Regions from separate parts of the Enterobacter sp. DVT3837 genome, predicted to be linked through region 3. Evidence: predicted binding sites of a transcription regulator. Region 3 holds the regulator's gene; each other region holds the start of a gene.
The links. Region 3 encodes CRP, which controls carbon source genes, mostly activating them, when cyclic AMP is high. Its sites were predicted from a motif close to ATGTGANNNNNNTCACAT; they were not measured.
Positions count from the first base shown of each region.

Region 1: ydfZ (putative selenium delivery protein YdfZ) is a predicted target of CRP. The motif match lies at 1,484-1,501, and genes of this name have one in related genera.
Region 2: deoC (deoxyribose-phosphate aldolase) is a predicted target of CRP. The motif match lies at 1,734-1,751, and genes of this name have one in related genera.
Region 4: AC0XWG_RS11010 (2-hydroxycarboxylate transporter family protein) is a predicted target of CRP. The motif match lies at 1,208-1,225, and genes of this name have one in related genera.

Region 1 covers NZ_JBWDLA010000002.1:994,546-997,743, reverse strand. Annotated here, with positions in the region: gene AC0XWG_RS19660 (mannitol dehydrogenase family protein) at 1-1,139, shown strand, start outside; gene ydfZ (putative selenium delivery protein YdfZ) at 1,183-1,386, opposite strand; gene AC0XWG_RS19650 (universal stress protein) at 1,673-2,104, shown strand; gene AC0XWG_RS19645 (GntR family transcriptional regulator) at 2,140-2,826, opposite strand; gene ydfG (bifunctional NADP-dependent 3-hydroxy acid dehydrogenase/3-hydroxypropionate dehydrogenase YdfG) at 2,918-3,198, opposite strand, start outside.
Region 2 covers NZ_JBWDLA010000001.1:814,314-817,511, reverse strand. Annotated here, with positions in the region: gene AC0XWG_RS03950 (YjjW family glycine radical enzyme activase) at 1-97, opposite strand, end outside; gene AC0XWG_RS03945 (YjjI family glycine radical enzyme) at 72-1,619, opposite strand; gene deoC (deoxyribose-phosphate aldolase) at 1,882-2,661, shown strand; gene deoA (thymidine phosphorylase) at 2,716-3,198, shown strand, end outside.
Region 3 covers NZ_JBWDLA010000001.1:1,886,455-1,889,652, forward strand. Annotated here, with positions in the region: gene AC0XWG_RS09145 (YccS/YhfK family putative transporter) at 1-1,439, opposite strand, end outside; gene crp (cAMP-activated global transcriptional regulator CRP) at 1,497-2,129, opposite strand; gene AC0XWG_RS09155 (OsmC family protein) at 2,441-2,845, shown strand; gene AC0XWG_RS09160 (phosphoribulokinase) at 2,912-3,198, opposite strand, start outside.
Region 4 covers NZ_JBWDLA010000001.1:2,247,819-2,251,016, forward strand. Annotated here, with positions in the region: gene AC0XWG_RS11005 (ATP-binding protein) at 1-1,004, opposite strand, end outside; gene AC0XWG_RS11010 (2-hydroxycarboxylate transporter family protein) at 1,350-2,711, shown strand; gene AC0XWG_RS11015 (fumarylacetoacetate hydrolase family protein) at 2,729-3,198, shown strand, end outside.

The sequences.
Region 1 (3,198 bases), on a different contig from region 3:
TGGCCGCGATGTGTGAACCGCAGGTGGCAATTGTCTCGCTGACGATCACCGAGAAAGGGTATTGTCACTCACCCGCGACCGGGCAACTGATGTTCGATCATCCGTTAATTGCCGCCGACCTGCAAAACCCCCATCACCCGACATCCGCACCCGGGGTAGTGGTTGAAGCCCTGGCGCGCCGTAAAGCTGCGGGTCTGCCTGCTTTCAGCGTGATGTCCTGTGACAACATGCCGGAGAACGGCCATGTGATGCGCAATGTCACCTGTGCTTATGCTCGCGCTGTCGATGGTGAGCTGGCGGACTGGATTGAATCCAGTGTCACCTTCCCGTCAACGATGGTGGACCGCATCGTGCCTGCAGTAACGGTAGACACGCTGAATAAAATCGAACAACTGACTGGCGTGCTCGACCCGGCGGCAGTGGCCTGTGAACCGTTCCGCCAGTGGGTGATTGAAGATAACTTTGTTGCCGGGCGTCCTGAATGGGAAAAAGCCGGGGCCGAGCTGGTGTCAGATGTTATTCCGTTTGAAGAGATGAAGCTGCGTATGCTCAATGGCAGTCATTCATTCCTTGCCTATCTTGGTTATCTGGCGGGTTACCAGCATATCAACGACTGTATGCAGGATGAGAATTACCGCCTTGCCGCGCATAAGCTGATGCTCAACGAGCAGGCGCCAACCTTAAAAGTGAAAGGCGTCGATTTAGGTCATTATGCCGATCTGCTGATTGCTCGCTACAGTAACCCGGCCCTGCGTCATCGAACCTGGCAAATTGCGATGGACGGTAGCCAGAAGCTCCCGCAGCGTATGCTGGATTCTGTGCGCTGGCACCTGGTGCATCAAAAGCCGTTCCCGCTACTGGCATTGGGTGTGGCTGGCTGGATGCGCTATGTTGGCGGTGTGGATGAACAGGGTAATACCATTGAGGTGAGCGATCCGCAACTGGCCGTGATTCAGGCGGCAGTGAAGGGAAGTACCGAGGGGGAAAGCCGTGTGAAAGCCCTGCTTGGCATCGAGGCTATTTTTGGCAGAGAGTTACCTGAAGAGGCTAGCTTTGTGGATGCGGTGATGAGCGCGTATCAGACGTTGCTACAGAAGGGAGCAAAAGCCACGGTGGCACAGTACGCCGCGCAACGATAATTCATCTCATGCCGCCGTTCGCGGCGGCATGTACGGGTACAATTTAGTGCATACCCAGGCGAATCAGTTCAATCGGTTCGAACTTACCTTCGCATCCTTCCACTTCCACCGTTTTGCTACGACGCACTTGCGCGGCATCAAGACCGTCGCTATGGATCGCTTTAATGACCCCAGTATGGCCTGTGCCGTTTATCATGACGCGGCTGCCAGTGGTAATTGCATTACGGTTACGGTCGTATGTCATCATGGTATATTCTCCTCTCTAACTTATCCGTTACGGCGCTAATTCAGGTTTGCCGTTCACGGGGCATATAAATACGCCTGTCCGCGCTTCATGTTTTTGTTTTTGATCAAACTCACACTTTTTTGTTTATTGCATCGAGTGCTGACGGTTCACGACAGCAATTTACAAAGCAGACCGTTATTTTCATAAGCTGATAGTTTCGATAGGGAAGCGTTGAGGGTTGGTTTATATTTCTGATGCCATTCTGGAGACAGGAAATAACCCTTCATCGGAATAAGGAGTCAGGCTTATGTATAAGAAGATTTTGATGCCTGTTGATGTGTTTGAAATGGAGTTAAGCGATAAAGCGGTACGCCATGCGGCCAACCTGGCAAAGGCTGAGGGTGCGTCGATTACCCTGGTCAACATTCTTCCGGCCAGCAGTCGCTCACTGCTGCGCGGGTTTAACGCTGATATTAAAAAGTTTGAAGAGTATATGACCGCTGAATCCGGGAAGAAAATGAACGAGTTAAAGAGACTGTTCGATATCTCCCCTGAGAATATTCACGGCATGGTTCGTTTTGGCAATGTCCGCGATGAAATTATCAAGCTGAGCAAGGAGGGGGAATATGATGTGATCGTCATCGGGTCGAAAAACCCGGGCATCACCACTCATCTGCTTGGTTCAAATGCGGAGTCTATTCTGCGCTATGCCACTATTCCGGTATTAGTCGTTCGTTAATTTCTTCGCCGCATCCGTAAGGGGTGCGGCAAATGTTACTCTTCGCTGAACCACTCGCTATTTTCCTGGCGAATAAGCTGCACAGATTCACTAATTTCCTGCAAATGCAGTGTCATCGCTTTTTCCACACCGTCGGCATCGCGTTTTTCAAGCGCACTGAAAATATCATGATGCTGGCGGAGCAGCATTTCCGGCGGGGAGACGTGATCGAGGCTCATGTAGCGCACGCGGTCGATGGTGGCCTTAATGTTCTCGATGGTGTCCCAGGCCAGCTGGCAATCGGCAATCTGCGCCAGTTTCTGGTGGAATTCGTCATCCAGCAGGAAGAAATCATTGAGCTGTTTACGGTCTATCGCAATGCGCTGCTGGTGCAGATTTTGCTCCAGCAGATAACATTGGTTGTCGTTGATAAGCGTTGCAGCACGGCGCGCGACGGCACATTCAATCGCCTGGCGAACAAAACAGCCGTTGCGCACCTGAGAGAGTGAAATTTTGTTCACATAGCTGCCGCGCTGCGGGCGGATCTGAATCAGACCGTTTTCTGCGAGCTTAATAAACGCTTCGCGCACCGGCTGACGGGAAACGTCAAAACGCACGGACACCTCTTTTTCAGAAAGCGGTGTACCCGGTGGGATCAGGCAATGGACAATATCACGTCGCAAAATGCGATAGATTTGCTGGTTTACTGGCTGGGTGGGATTGAGTTGCGATTCAGCGGCCATGAGTTGTCATTTCTCAGAGAGTTAGCCTGAACATACTACCATTTTTTTATAACCCGAAACAGACCCGGCCCGCAGGCCGGGAAGGGCTCAGTTAGCCACGATGGACGCTAAGTCCGGCAAAACTCTGGCTGACCGGCATCATTTCTACGGTGTTGATGTTGACGTGTTTCGGCAGCGTCGCCACCCACCACACCGTTTCAGTGACATCTTCCGGCGTCAGCGCGTTAGCGTTTTCGTAGGTTTTACCCGCTTTCGCGTCATCGCCTTTGAAACGCACGTTGGAGAATTCAGTCCCGCCAACCAGACCCGGTTCGATATCGGTGACGCGAATGGCCGTACCGTGCAGATCGGTACGCAGGTTCAGGCTGAACT
Region 2 (3,198 bases), 1.1 Mb from region 3:
GGTTACATCCCTGCAGGAAAAGAGCCAGGCGGCTGCCCGGCCCGTCCACGCAGGAGAAAGGGATAACCTGACTAACTAAAGCGCATCTGCTGTTCATGGCTAATCACGCGCGGCTGACGTTCGAGGATGCGGGTGTTACGCGCGGCTTCTTCTCCAAGCCACGTGGTATTAGTACGCGATCCGGCTTCACGGTATTTTTCAAGATCTGACAAGCGCACCATATACCCGGTCACGCGTACCAGATCGTTACCGGCTACGTTCGCGGTGAATTCACGCATACCGGCTCTGAACGCACCAAGACATAGCTGAACCACCGCTTGCGGGTTGCGTTTTACCGTCTCATCCAGGGTCAAAATATCGCTGATCCCTGAGTGGTAGTATTTATGATGCGGCGCTACGGCCAGCAGATGGTTGATCGGATCCGGTTCATCCCCATAGGGCAGGCGCGCCCCCGGCGTGGTGCCGGAGTCAGAGCTGATCCCCGACTGCGCGTGCAGCATCGCGCGGTGCTTCCAGCCGTGTTTCACCGGCGTGTTTTCCACAAATGCCGCAAGCTGCCCGCTGATGCGGTAGCCCAGCGCGTTGGCCTGCTCGTCTTTACCGTAGCGCCCCGCAATACTTTCCTTTTCGCAAAGTATGTTCACCGCTTCTGCCAGACCGTACATCCCAAACATCGGCACAAACCGATCGGCATCAATCAGTCCCTCTTTTACCAGGAAGCTATTCTCAAAGAAGCCAGATTGCTCGTACAGGAAATCGCAGCGTGAATCGATGATAGCAATTTGCTGCCGGCAGTAATGCGGGAGCGTGCGGGTGAAGAAGTCTTCAATGGAAGTGCTGCGTTCAGCAATGGCTTTGAGGTTAAGGCGTACCAGGGTGCTGCCACCGCCCGCAAGCGGCAGGGAGTTGTAACAACTCACCACGCCGTAACGGCCTTTTGTGAAAATTTTATCATTTTCCGGGCCGTTAGAAATATGTGGTTTGCTGCACTCACAGATGTTTTTTGCCACCTCAAGCAGCAAATCGTCCGGGGTAATATCTGGATCGTAGATAAAGGTGAGGTTCGGCGCGACCTGCTTCAGCTCTGCATCGGCACGCAGAATAGCACGGGTGATGGGGCCGTCAGCAGGTCCGATGTTTGCGTGCATAAATGCATCCGGCAGCGTTCGGTCGAGATAGCGCCAGAAACGTTTTATTCGGCTATCAACCTCTTCTTGTGTTAGAATTATAACATACGGTTGCAGTAACACATCGAGATGGCCCAGATAGACAGGCATGGATGTTACGGATGGCACATGGTGGTAAATAATGGTGAGTAGTGAAAGAGCGTCATCCAGGTCTTTCGCGCCTTCCAGCTCCAGCCATTCTGAGCCGTTGGACAAAAATTTTGCGTAATCCGGCAGAACATAGCGGGGTTTGTAAGGCGCATGGCCTTCGAACATGTCGCAGATAAACCCCTCGTCCAGCGCGGCGCGCGCTGCCTGAGGGAGTTCCGGATAAGGCAGGTTGTTTTCCGCTTCCAGCGCCAGGAAATGACGTTTTTGTTCCGGGGTTAACACCGGGCTTGTCACAATGTGCTGGCAACGTTGTTGCAGGGCGTCGGGGCTGGAGTGGGACATGATCGCTTCCTTGTTTATTCTGCGGATGATGAACGGATTGTAGGAAGCACATCTGTTGGGGCTTTTGATCCGACAGGGGGTATTGCTGCTTTCGTCAGCAATTAGCACGATAAAGTTTGAAGAAGATCTCATTACAGCAATGCAAATTTGTACGTAGTTTTCATTAACTGTGATGAATGTCGAAGTGTGGATGCGGGTGAATGTTAGAATACTCACAGACCCGCAAGGTAAAATTTATACGGCACTGCCGTTGGAGAATGTTATGACCGATTTAACTGCAAGCAGCCTGCGCGCGTTGAAACTGATGGACCTGACCACCCTGAACGATGACGACACCAATGAAAAAGTCATCGCCCTGTGCCATCAGGCGAAAACGCCCGTCGGTAACACCGCTGCTATCTGTATCTACCCGCGCTTTATCCCGATTGCCCGTAAAACGCTGAAAGAGCAGGGCACGCCGGACGTGCGTATTGCAACCGTGACTAACTTCCCGCACGGCAACGACGATATCGAGATCGCGCTGGCAGAAACCCGCGCAGCTATTGCTTACGGTGCAGATGAAGTTGACGTGGTATTCCCATACCGTGCGTTGATTGCGGGCAACGAGCAGGTCGGTTTTGACCTGGTGAAAGCCTGTAAAGATGCGTGTGCTGCGGCAAACGTACTGCTGAAAGTGATCATCGAAACCGGTGAGCTGAAAGAAGAAGCCCTGATTCGTAAAGCATCTGAAATCTCCATCAAAGCGGGTGCTGATTTCATCAAAACCTCTACGGGTAAAGTGCCGGTTAACGCCACCCCGGAAAGCGCACGCATCATGATGGAAGTGATCCGCGATATGGGCGTGTCCAAAACGGTTGGTTTTAAACCTGCGGGCGGCGTACGTACCGCGGAAGATGCGCAACAGTTCCTGGCCATCGCGGATGAACTGTTCGGCGCTGAATGGGCAGATTCCCGTCACTATCGCTTTGGCGCATCCAGCCTGCTGGCCAGCCTGCTGAAAGCGCTGGGTCACGGCGATGGTAAGAGCGCAAGCAGCTACTAAGGTTTGAATTGCCGGGTGACGCGAAGCGATCCCGGCTTATTTCGGGAGGTTACCGTGTTTCTCGCACAAGAAATTATTCGTAAAAAACGTGATGGTCATGCATTAAGCGACGAAGAGATCCGCTTCTTTATCAACGGCATTCGTGATAACACCGTCTCTGAAGGGCAGATCGCTGCGCTGGCGATGACCATTTTCTTCCACGATATGTCGATGCCTGAGCGGGTCTCGCTGACGATGGCGATGCGAGATTCAGGAACCGTTCTGGACTGGAAGAGCCTGAACCTTAACGGCCCGATTGTGGACAAGCACTCCACAGGTGGCGTAGGTGATGTGACTTCCCTGATGCTCGGCCCAATGGTGGCGGCCTGTGGGGGTTACATCCCGATGATCTCCGGGCGCGGCCTCGGCCATACCGGTGGTACGCTCGACAAACTGGAAGCCATTCCGGGCTTCGATATCTTCCCGGATGACAACCGCTTCCGCGACATTATTAAAGACGTTGGTGTGGCGATTATCGGCCAGACCAGCTCTCTTGCT
Region 3 (3,198 bases):
TCGCCATTGAGCGTGAGCAGTTGCAGGGTGTATACCGCCGTTACCGTAAAGCCCACCATAGCCCAGCCATAGTTTTTGCGGATAATCAGGTAGCTCACCAGCGTAATTATCAGCATTCCCGCCAGGGTATAACCTTCCGGCACGTGAAAGTGCAGCGTGACGCCCGCAATAATCAGCCCGGCCATAGTTCCCCCCGCCCGGTGCAGAATACGCACGCGCGTGGCGCCATAGCCGTTCTGGGTGACAAACAGCACGGTCATTAAGATCCAGTAGGGTTTAGGTAGATGCAGCGCCATGCCCATCAGGCTGGCGGTACTGAGCATGACGCTAATCCGTGCGGCGTTGCGCAGAGCGGACGATTTAAGAGACAGATAGCTTCTGAGCGCCGGCAATAACGGCAGACGTTTTTGTTTATCCGCCATGAGATCGCGGGGATAAAGCGGGCGTTGGGTGCGCAACACGCGGGCGATACGGCTGAAATGCCAGGCGGCAAACTGGCCCACCGGGTTGTCCTCATGCTGGCGGGCGATTTTCTCCAGCGTGCCGAGTTGTTTGTCCATGTTAAAACGCGTGGGATAGCGGTGATATAAAATGTCATCAGCCAGCACCCGCAGACGCGCAGAGACGGTTTGCGCATTCCAGCGGATCACCGCTTCGGCATGGCTGCGCTCGACCAGCTTTTGCACCTCCTGAGGATGATGCAGGCTCACGGAGATATGTTCTTGCAGATCCAGCCCCACCTGGAAGATACGCAGCAGCCGTTTGTATTCGTGATTCTTGTTGGCGGCGAGCATGTGTAGTTGCTGATAACACTGGCTTATCAGATCCACCACCTTTTGCTGGCGCGTCAGCAGCGGCGGTAACGATTTTTCCGGATCGGTATGCTGGGTGAGCAGGGTGTATTTGGCCTCGCAGTAATCCGCAAGTTGCACATAGAGCAGGCTCAATGATTCACGCAGGGGCTGTTCCCGCCACAGCCAGAACCAGAACCAGTTAAACAGCCCATACCACAGCGTACCCAGGGCGTAGATCAGTAGCGGCTCCCACACCGGCATGTTACCCGCGAGGCTCAGCGTGAAGATGGCCGCTATCAGTGAGGCGGGAAGCAGGCGCGCATGAAGGGAACTGATTTCAGCGGTGACGCCGAGCGTCATCGCCAGCACGGTCAGGATTAACGGCAGCGGAATATCGCGGGCGAGTAAGAGCTGCACGGCGAGGCTACAGCCAGCAAACAGCGAGCCGCCAATAATCAGACGTTTAAAAAAGCGCTTATGCGGTGTGTCCAGGCCAGCAATGTTGCAGCAGGCGGGCACGAGAGAAAACAGCAGACCTTGCTGAAGATGTCCGAGGATCAGACCGATGGCCACAGGAAGACACAACACCAGCGTTTGTCGCAGTGCATAGTTAACTTCCGGGTGATAAATCAGCCTGCGCCACATGGGGAAGAGAGACAAAAACGGCGTGACACCTTGCGATGGCACGCCGTTTGAGTGGAATTAACGCGTTCCGTAGACCACGATGGTTTTACCGTGGGCGGAGATCAGGTTCTGATCTTCCAGCATTTTCAGAATACGGCCCACTGTTTCACGGGAGCAGCCGACGATCTGGCCGATCTCCTGACGGGTAATTTTAATCTGCATGCCGTCAGGGTGGGTCATCGCATCGGGTTGTTTTGCCAGGTTAAGCAGAGTCTGCGCGATACGACCGGTAACGTCCAGGAAGGCGAGGTTACCCACTTTCTCAGATGTAACCTGCAGACGGCGAGCCATCTGGGAAGAAAGACGCATCAGGATATCAGGGTTAACCTGAATCAACTGACGGAATTTCTTGTAAGAAATTTCAGCCACTTCACATGCTGTCTTTGCACGAACCCAGGCACTACGTTCCTGGCCTTCTTCAAACAGGCCCAGTTCACCGATGAAATCGCCCTGGTTCAGATAAGAAAGGATCATCTCTTTCCCTTCTTCATCTTTGATCAGCACTGCCACCGAGCCTTTTACGATGTAATACAACGTTTCCGCTTTTTCACCCTGGTGAATCAGCGTGCTCTTCGATGGGTACTTATGAATGTGGCAATGAGACAAGAACCATTCGAGAGTCGGGTCTGTTTGCGGTTTGCCAAGCACCATGCGCTGTTATCCTCTGTTATAAGCTGTCACCAGAGTCATCAGATGCATCCGGACTCTGGGGTTGCAATCGAATTCTTACCCATACCCTGGGAAGTCGGCTATCGTAACGTTTCGCAGCCAGTAAAGTTTGATGTCCTCTGCATACATGTGTAACGTCAATGTATTACTGTAGCATCCTGAGTGTTTTAGCATAGCTTTCGCCGCGTGTCTCCTGGTGTCTCGCTTCAGCATGATGCAGGTCGCCTTCCATTGCGAGAAATGTAACGCACGCGTAATCTGTCACCAAAAATGCAACGTTGGAGTTAATGAATATGCAAGCGCGCGTGAAATGGGTTGAAGGTTTAACGTTCCTGGGCGAGTCCGCTTCAGGGCACCAGGTTTTGATGGATGGTAACTCCGGCGATAAAGCACCAAGCCCGATGGAGATGGTATTGATGGCTGCCGGTGGATGCAGCGCGATTGATGTGGTCTCGATTCTGCAAAAAGGCCGTCATGATGTAACGGATTGCGAAGTTAAACTCACATCGGAACGTCGTGAAGAGGCGCCACGCCTGTTCACCCATATTAACCTGCACTTTGTGGTCACCGGTAAAGACCTGAAAGACGCGGCCGTTTCACGCGCGGTGGACTTGTCTGCGGAGAAATACTGCTCTGTGGCGTTAATGCTGGAGAAAGCGGTAAAAATTACACATTCGTATGAAGTGATCGAGGCGTGATTGATGGGGCATCGTGCGTGTTGATGCCCTCACCCTAACCCTCTCCCACCGGGAGAGGGAATATGATCACGCGATCTGCTTCCCTTCCATCAACCGCTGTACCAGCGGCGTCATGATGAGCTCCATCGCCAACCCCATTTTTCCGCCCGGCACCACTAATGTATTCATGTGCGAAATAAACGAGCCCTGCAGCATGGCCAGCAGCCAGGGGTAATCAATGCCTTCGAGGTTGCGGAAATGGATCACCACAAAGCTCTCATCCAGCGACGGGATGCTTTTGGCCGCGAATGGGTTGGAGGTATCGACTGTCGGTACTCGCTGGAAGTTAATATGGGTACGGGAGAACTGCGGCG
Region 4 (3,198 bases), 360 kb from region 3:
ATGATGCGCAGGTTATCTACATAGCGTTTTACCTGGCTGAGCTGGGCGCTAAGCGAGTCTATTTCATTGCGATCGCGGAAGGTGATCACCCAACCCTGCAGCGACCCCTCAAGCATGATGTGGACCCGGCTGGCAATCACCGTGAGATCGTTAAAACGGCAAATCTCGTCGTGGGTATCTTTCGCCAGCATCGTCTGCGTGTCGAAGAACGGGACCGGATCGATCACCTGGCTTATCAGCTGTCCGCGCAGCTCGCGGGCCGGCTGGCTCAGACCCAGCAGCTTGCGCGCTGCTTGGTTGATCACTTCAATGCGCCGCCGATCGTCAATGGCAATCACCCCTTCATAAATAGACTCCATCATCGCCTTTTGCTGGCGCACCAGCAGGCCGATCTCTCGCGGTTCGAGGGAGAAAATCTGCTTCTTAATGCTGCGGGTAAAGAACCAGGAGAAGATGAAGAGGGCTATCAGCAACAGCACGGCGGCAATCAGGATATTGACGACTTTACTGACGGTAACGGTATCAAGGTAGCTGGTGAGATAGCCTACCGAAACAATGCCCACCACCTGTCCGGCATCGTTGAAAATGGGGGCTTTACTGCGTAACGAAATGCCCAACCCTCCTTTACGGATGGTAGTGGTACTTTTTCCCTGCAAAACGGCTTCGTTGTCTCCGCCAACCAGCGTAGTACCAACTCTGTCAGCAAAAACGGAATGAAAAAGGTGCTGTCCCTTATTATCTCCAATCACAATAAAGCTGGCATCACTGTGTGAAGCTATTTTCTGCATAAAGTCGTGAATGCTTTTGATATCTTTTTGTTCAACTTCATCACGTAATGTAGGAATAATCGCAATTTCTTCTGCCTGTATTTTGGCTCGCGCACTCATTTCCTGATAAAGCTGTTTACCGACGTCGACATAATAATATCCGCCCAGTAACGCAAAAAGTACTGAGAAAAAGGCAACCAGCGAAATAAACAGCTTGATCTGGAAAGATACTTTCATAACTATCACGCGAGGTAGCAACAAAGAAAGCCAATATATCATCTTTTCTCGAGTGGATGACCGCTTTGCCGAAAACTTGTGATCCCTTGCACAGCAGGGGCTGTAAAAGATTTATCCGGAAGACTTATGCGCTTCAGAGCGCGCAAATAAATGTTATTTGTTTGTTCAGTTAGGAAAAGAAACCATAAAAACCACGACAATAAATAAGGTGTTAATCACATTAAATAAAAGAAACCATTAAAACCATAGCTGCCATTAAAACTTCGCTTTTAATATGCCATTCCTCACATAAAGTAAGCCTTTGTGACTCTAAGCTGAATGCACAAAATAACCAAGGGGCTTATTATGAGCACAACTGACGATTCTTTCTCTGTTACCCACGACCCGATTGAAATTCAGCGACCTTCGCTCAAAGAGCGCTGGTGGCATATTATGGATACCTGGAAAATCGGGATTATTCCTCTGCCACTGTTCGTTCTGGCGGGCGCACTGATTGCGATTGATTGTCTGGGCGGGAAACTGCCGAGTGATATCGTGGTGATGGTGGCGACGCTGGCTTTCTTTGGCTTTGCCTGCGGCGAGTTTGGCAAACGCCTGCCGATTGTCGGCAAGCTGGGCGCGGCGGCGATTTGCGCCACCTTTATCCCTTCCGCGCTGGTCTATTACGGCCTGCTGCCGGATGTGGTGGTCGAGTCCACGACCAAGTTCTACAAATCCACCAACATTCTCTATCTCTACATCTGCTGCATCATTGTCGGCAGCATCATGAGTATGAACCGCACGGTACTGATTCAGGGCTTCCTGCGCATCTTCTTCCCGATGCTGTGCGGCGAAATCGTCGGCATGCTGGTGGGGATGGGGGTCGGTCTGGCGCTGGGTCTTGAGCCATTCCAGATCTTCTTCTTTATCATTCTACCGATTATGGCGGGCGGCGTTGGGGAAGGGGCGATCCCGCTCTCTATCGGTTATGCCACCCTGTTGCATATGGACCAGGGCGTGGCGCTCGGTCGCGTTTTGCCGATGGTGATGCTCGGTGGTCTGACGGCGATCATTATCTCCGGCTGCCTTAACCAACTGGGTAAACGCTACCCACACCTGACCGGTGAAGGCCAACTGATGCCAAACCGCGCCAATGCGGATACCTCCGTCTCTCAACCTGCCTTCTCCGGTAAAGCGGATGTCACCACGATTGCTTCTGGCGCGCTGCTGGCGGTACTGCTCTACATGCTGGGGATGCTCGGTCACAAACTGATTGGTCTGCCCGCACCGGTTGGCATGCTGTTTATGGCGGTACTGGTGAAGCTGTGCAACGGTGCTTCCCCGCGTCTGCTGGAAGGTTCTCAGGTGGTCTACAAATTCTTCCAGACCTCAGTGACTTACCCGATTCTCTTCGCCGTTGGCGTGGCGATCACCCCGTGGCATGAGCTGGTGGCCGCGTTCACCGTGAGCAACCTGTTAGTCATCGTCAGCACTGTTTCTGCACTGGTGGCGACCGGTTTCTTCGTCGGTAAAAAGATTGGTATGCATCCGATTGATGTCGCCATCGTCTCCTGCTGCCAGAGCGGCCAGGGCGGTACCGGCGACGTGGCGATCCTGACCGCAGGCAACCGTATGAGCCTGATGCCATTCGCCCAGATTGCAACCCGTATCGGCGGCGCGATTAACGTCTCTATCTCACTGCTGATTCTGGGCAACTTCCTCGTTTAAGTTTTCAGGAAAGAACAATGAAACTCGCAAGCTTTTTATTCCAGGGAAAACGCAGCTACGGCATCGTGCAGGCCGAAGGTGTAATTGATTTAGGTCGCCGTCTGGGCGACCGCTACAGCGACCTTAAAGCGCTGTTGCAGGGCAACGGGCTGGCGCAGGTCACCCGTTATCTGAACGATGCCGTGGATGTACCTCTGAATGCCATCACCTTCTTACCGGTGATTGAGCAACCGGAAAAAATCCTCTGCGTGGGCATGAACTACGCCGATAAGCGCAAGGAGTTTGACCAGCATAACCCGGCCCCGACGCTGTTTGTACGCTTCCCGGATTCCCAGACCGGCCACAACGAGCCGGTACTGAAACCGCGCCATTCCAGCGAATTTGACTATGAAGGCGAGCTGGCGGTGATCATCGGCAAAGGCGGGGAGAACATCAGCCGTGACGACGCGCTACGCCACGTTGCAGGTTACAGCTGCTACATGGACGG